DNA from 2 places in the Bacillus sp. SORGH_AS_0510 genome. Region 2 is predicted to be linked to the other one. Evidence: predicted binding sites of a transcription regulator. Region 2 holds the regulator's gene; the other holds the start of a gene.
What was found. Region 2 encodes Rex, which represses fermentation and respiration genes when NADH is low (regulators of the CRP and FNR family bind a similar motif). Its sites were predicted from a motif close to TTGTGAAATATTTCACAA; they were not measured.
Positions count from the first base shown of each region.

Region 1: the regulator Rex is predicted to act here: its motif matches at 1,462-1,479, upstream of QE429_RS10980 (cytochrome c oxidase subunit 2A).

Region 1 is NZ_JAUTAU010000001.1:2,143,593-2,146,767, forward strand. It holds gene QE429_RS10970 (b(o/a)3-type cytochrome-c oxidase subunit 1) at 1-583, opposite strand, end outside; gene QE429_RS10975 (cytochrome c oxidase subunit II) at 583-1,059, opposite strand; gene QE429_RS10980 (cytochrome c oxidase subunit 2A) at 1,082-1,231, opposite strand; gene QE429_RS10985 (type III polyketide synthase) at 1,910-2,998, shown strand; gene QE429_RS10990 (isoprenylcysteine carboxyl methyltransferase family protein) at 2,998-3,175, shown strand, end outside.
Region 2 is NZ_JAUTAU010000001.1:4,819,258-4,822,432, reverse strand. It holds gene QE429_RS24355 (ABC-F family ATP-binding cassette domain-containing protein) at 1-294, opposite strand, end outside; gene moaC (cyclic pyranopterin monophosphate synthase MoaC) at 462-959, shown strand; gene QE429_RS24345 (redox-sensing transcriptional repressor Rex) at 995-1,648, shown strand; gene QE429_RS24340 (YhbD family protein) at 2,003-2,626, shown strand; gene QE429_RS24335 (polymer-forming cytoskeletal protein) at 2,639-3,175, shown strand, end outside.

The DNA.
Region 1 (3,175 bases), 2.7 Mb from region 2:
CAGCAACACCCAATGTAGCGACGATCCAAAGTACAGTATTAACAACAGCCATAAAGCTTAATAAAGGACTTGGTTGTCCTGGGTTATTCTTGCGCCATTTAGCGTAGGTCAAAATCTGTGCAGAGCCGTCAATCCAACTTCCCACAACTACAAAGGTTAAACCCAAATAAAAAATCCAGTGTGCCTTTAGTGGAGCATAGAATGTATAAAGAACAGACGCTTCTTTAAGCAAGACCATTGTTGCAGCCATTATTGTACCGGCCAACATAACCCAAAAGCCAACCCAGCCGGTACGCCTTGCTCCGGCGGAATGTCCACCAGTTGTTCTACTTACAGCTGCATATTGAAATCCCATGATAAAGAAAGTGGTTAAAACGAGTCCCATTAATACTCCATGGACTGTTAAAACTTGATAATAATCGATTCCCCAAGGAAGTTCCCATTTACCTGAACGAACTAGGGTTTGTAATAGGCCCATTAAGCCGCCAAGAGCAAGAGCGGAGAAGGCGACAAAAAAGTGTGCCATCGAAAGCTTTGCATCACGTGGGTCAACTTTTACTTTTATAGCTGTATTGTTAACCATTATTTTACCACCTCAATCTTTGAACTCATTAAATGGTGTCCAGCACCACAATATTCATTACACACAATTAGATATTCGCCAGTCTTATCAAAGGTTGTCGTATATTCACTGACATAACCAGGTTCAAGCATCATATTAATATTAGTTCCAGCTACTTCGAATCCATGAACAACATCTGTTGTTGTTGCAATGACTTTTACTTTAGCACCTAGTGGCACTTTTACTTGCACAGGATTAAATGAGAAGGCTGAAGCCACATACACTAATTCATAGTCCCAATCTTTCCCTTCAACTTTGTGAAGGCCAGGCTCTGTAAATGGTTTTGTTTGATTGACCTTCTCAGGATTAATAGTAGTTAAACAACTAGGTGGTTTGTTACCTAGATAAAAAGCACTGACTCCAATGGTGACCAAGAAAACAACAAGGGCACCTACTCCAAAAGCAAGCCAAATTTTTTCGAATTTATGCATATGCATAACCTTTTTCCCCCTTCAATCATTAAAAACGTTCGACAAATAGGTAATAGACACCTACCCAAGTGACCACAATGAAAAGTCCCAAAAAGAAAACGGACGCTAATGTTCCTTTGAGAGAAGAGCTATCTTCGATCTCTGTTTTTTGTTTTGTTTTTAATTCCGTTTTTGCCATCCCTTTGCACTCCCTTCAGAAAAGTAAAATTAAATAATAAGTTCTCTTTCATAATACAAAACAAATGTGAAAGTAAAATATAAATTTTGGAAGTTCACAAATTGTTCATTCCTTAGTTATCTACTATGTTAATGTTAAAAACTTGATGTAACAGTGATTTATGTCACATTAACCCACGGGTAATTGTGACATAAATGTGAATCATCACACTTTGACTGTGATAAAAGTAATTGAATAATGTTTCACAAATAAAATTCTCAGTTTACGCTCATCAAAGTCACACGTTCCTGAAAATGGAAAATAAGATAAATCATCACGAGTTATTTTATTAGGAAGTGAGGTATTACTTTGGAAAAATATTATTGTGAACAATGTCGAATTCTATATAACGCAGAACAGCCTTGTGGGATTTGCGGATCATTGGCTAATAAAAAAATAAAGATTGAAGTTCAGTCTCAACCCGAAAAACAGTAAGCTATTTAAATTGGAAAAGATTATGTAATGATGAGAAATCGAAATCACGTTATAATTTAAGTGCACAACAACAACAACCTTCAAAACGTTTGCTTCCCTATCAAAGGGAGGCGTTTTTTTTTGCCCATTTTAAGGCTAAAACTTCGGAATAATTTTCTTTTGATTGGAAAAAATACCCGTACAAAGGATGAAGGAGAATGTTTTATGCCAGCAATTCTTTCTGTATCTGAGGTTATTCCACCTCACGAGATAACACAAAAACAAGCAGTCGAGTTCGCTCGGGATCTTTTTGCCGAATCATTTAGGGATATTGAAAGACTCCTTAAAGCATTTCAAAACGGACAAATTGAAAAGCGACATTTTGTAAAAGGGATAGAGTGGTTTAAGTCTCACCATACGTTTGAAGAAAAAAATGATGCATATATAGAAGAGGCTGTAAAATTGGGCAGCGAGGCAATTGTCAAATGTTTAAGTAATACAATCTTTCTTGAAGCACAACTTCCTTTTGAGGAAATAGACGCAATTTTTTTTATATCCACCACTGGTGTCGCAACTCCTAGTATTGATGCCAGGATAATGAATCGTTTGCCATTTCATTCCCACACAAAACGTATTCCGATTTGGGGCCTAGGCTGTGCAGGTGGAGCTGTAGGGCTATCAAGAGCATTTGAATACTGCTTGGCCTTTCCTGAAGCCAAAGTTCTTGTCCTATCTGTTGAGCTTTGCAGTCTCACCTTTCAGCATAATGATTTATCCAAAAGTAATTTAATCGGGGTCTCTCTTTTTGCAGATGGAATCGCCTGTGCATTGGTTTGCGGAGACTTATCTGATACAAAGAGATATAGAAAAAAGATAACCTATCCATCAATTGTTGGTACTCAATCTACACTAATGCCAGACTCATTGGATGTTATGGGGTGGGATATAAAAAATACGGGTTTATTTGTTGTATTCTCTCGAGATATTCCACGTATTATTGAAGACTGGCTAAAACCTAATGTCAAAGAGTTTCTAGATCAATATCAAATGAACCTTAGTGAGATTGACTATTTTATTGCACATCCAGGAGGAAAAAAGGTTTTGGATGCCTATATTAAGTCATTAGATATACCTGCTTCAATGACTGATGTTTCTCTAGAAGTATTAAAGCAATTCGGTAATATGTCCTCAGTTACTATTCTTTATGTACTAAGACGAATGATGGAAAGGAACATTCCTAAGGATACATTTGGTCTAGGTACTGCACTCGGTCCTGGCTTTAGTTCAGAACTTCTACTGATGAGGTGGACATAATGAATAATCTTTTTCCCTTTCTTGTTTTATTTTGTATCATCACTTTACAAAGAATGGTTGAGCTTTTTATTGCTAAAAGAAATGAGAGATGGATGAAGCAAAAAGGGGCTATTGAGTTTGGTGAAAAGCACTATAAGTTTATGGTAAGCATGCATGTCCTATTTTTTATTTCTTTTT
Region 2 (3,175 bases):
TTCCATGAGGCGAAGTGGTTCAAAAACGGTCAGCATTTCATCCCAAATGGATAAATTGGATTCTAATCCTGTATTTTGGGCTAAATAACCGATCGTTACTTCCTTTGGCTTGATAATTTCTCCGCCATCATGGGACAAATGTCCGGCAATAATCTTTAGAAGTGTCGATTTTCCAGCCCCGTTACGGCCGACAAGAGCCACGCGGTCTCTTGTTTGTAATTCTAGCTTTATATTCGATAAAATAAGGTCAGCACCATAGTATTTTTGTAATTGATTGACTTGTAATAAAATCATATTTTTCACCTCTATTACTTAGGACTAGTGTACCGTATTAGCGGAATGACGGCAATAACTCGGACTCTTCCCGTGCCTCTTCTGATAAAAAATTGCTTCATTCGTTCAAAGTTTCACACACATAAAAGGGAAAATAGTGTATTATTTTTTGATAGGAGGATTTTTTTATGGCCGAATTTACGCATTTTAATGAAGAAGGCAGAGCGAAAATGGTGGATGTCAGTGACAAACCTGAAACGGCGCGAACTGCCATTGCTCATTCTAGCATAACCGTAAGTAAAGAGATTTTTGACAAGATCACCAATCATGAGATGAAAAAAGGCGATGTTTTAGCTGTTGCCCAAGTGGCGGCTGTTATGGCGGCTAAAAAAACATGGGATCTCATTCCGATGTGTCATCCTATTCCACTAACAGGAGTTAATATTTCTTTTGCGTGGGAAGAGGAGCAAACAGGAAATTTTCAATTACATATTGAGGCAGCAGTGAAAACAAAAGGGAGCACAGGTGTGGAAATGGAAGCGCTAACAGCTGCATCTGCTTGTGCCCTAACTGTCTATGATATGTGTAAAGCAGTTGATAAAGGGATGGTCATTGGACCAACCTATTTAGTGGAGAAAACAGGCGGCAAAAACGGTGATTTTAGGAGAAATGGTCAGGTTAAATAAGATGTAAGAAAACCATTCATGGGATGTGGGAGAAGATGAGTAACGAAACAATGAAAATACCACAGGCGACAGCCAAGCGGCTGCCCCTCTATTATCGATTTTTAAAGAACCTGCATACTTCCGGTAAACAACGAGTTTCATCCGCAGAACTAAGTGAAGCGGTAAAGGTGGACTCGGCAACAATTCGCCGTGACTTTTCCTATTTCGGGGCTTTAGGTAAGAAGGGGTATGGCTATAATGTAAACTATTTGTTAACCTTTTTCCAGAAAACGCTGGATCAAGATGTATTAACAAAGGTTGCGTTAATTGGAGTAGGTAATCTAGGGACGGCCTTTTTAAACTATAACTTTTTGAAGAATAACAACACGAAGATTGAGGTTGCCTTTGATGTCGATCCAGAAAAAATGGGGACGAAAATTCGGGAAGTTCCGGTTTATCATTTGGATGACCTAGAGAAGGTGTTGGAAAACAGCGATATTCAAGTAGCCATTTTAACAGTTCCAGCGCCGGTTGCACAAGTAATTACAGACCGACTTGTGAAGGCGGAAGTGAAAGGAATCTTAAACTTTACGCCAGCCAGGTTAAATGTGCCGGCATCCATCCGGGTTCATCATATCGACCTAGCCGTGGAACTGCAATCATTGGTTTACTTTTTAAAACACTATCCAACAGAAGATACAGATGAATAGTACTAGGTAAGGCCTTTTACGAAACTTGCTTCGTAGAAGGCCTTTTATTTTTTCTGTTTACGTAACCATTGTTGTTATGGAGGAAAAGGGAAATAATGTTCATTTTGTATCAAAGCTATACTACGAAGAAGCTGGCTAATTTGGATTGCTCCCTTAGAAGAGTAACGAATAAACGGAGTTTTTCCGGTTATTTGCAAAATCGAGCTCATTTAGGAATAGATAAGCGGAGGTTTTCCGGTTATTCAAAGAATGGTACCCCATTAAAAAAAGCCTTTTTTACATAAAATTGTAAATTATAACTTTACAAACGTAACAGTGTTATGTTACATTGTTAATCAGAAAGGGGTTTTTATCATGAGTGAGGAGTTAATCTCAAAAAAAGACCTATTAGAATTGGCGGGAATTTCGTATGGACAGTTGTATAGGTGGAAGCGTAAAGACCTTATTCCGGAGGAGTGGTTCATCCGGAAATCAACCTTTACCGGCCAGGAGACATTTTTTCCAAAAGAAAAGATTCTGGAGCGCATTAATAAAATTCAAACAATGAAGGAAAATCTTTCACTTGATGAACTTGCAGACATGTTTTCACCGAATATTTCAGACCTGCAGTTAGATAAGGATGAGTTAGTGAAACGTAACATTGTTTCGATAAGTGTAATGAATTTTTACTTAGAGAATGAAAAAGGCAGCCAAACGTTTTCGATTAACAGGATGCTTGAGGTATTCGTCTTAGAGAAGCTGCTGCAATCCGGCGAAATTAATTTGGATGAGGGAAAAATGCTGCTACAGGTATTAAAGGAGCATGCTGCAATCATTAAACAAAAAAGCTGTGAAGTAGTCATTACGCGCAAGCTTGGCGTGTCAACGTGTCTGTTGTTAATCAACGCGGAAGCGGTTCATTTTGATCAGGGGACAAAAGTGGTCGTCCAGCTTTCCCTGATGTCCTGCATGGAAGAGATCAAGGCTAAATTACTATAAAGGAGAATATACATGGATACGAAGGATAGAGGAGACTTAGTCATCAATGGTTTCGGAGCCTCGAACGGTGGAGCATTTCACCAGGTCACATTGAATGGATTCGGTACGGTACACAGTGATGTGGAATGCATAGAGTTTGAAAGTAATGGGTTCGGGACAGTGGATGGAAATGTGAAAAGTGAGCACACCAAAATAAACGGCAAAGCAAAGGTAAAGGGGACGATGGAGTCCCAAAACGTCTCAATCGATGGAACGGCAAAGATTGAGGAACATCTTATTGGAAAAATCGTAAAGGTTTACGGTAAGGCGTCGGTGGGTGGCAGAGTAAAGGCTGATGAAGTCAAAATTAATGGCGTTTTAACGGTTGGAGGAGATTGCGAGGCTGAGATGTTTAAAGCCGATTCTCAATTTTCTATTGGTGGGTTATTAAATGCGGAGGACATTAAAATTCAGCTGCATGGTCCTTGTAAGGCAAAAGAGATTGGCGGAGAAACGATCACCGTGAAATATAAAGGATCCCTTTTTGGGAGTTTAATAAAACCGTTGTTT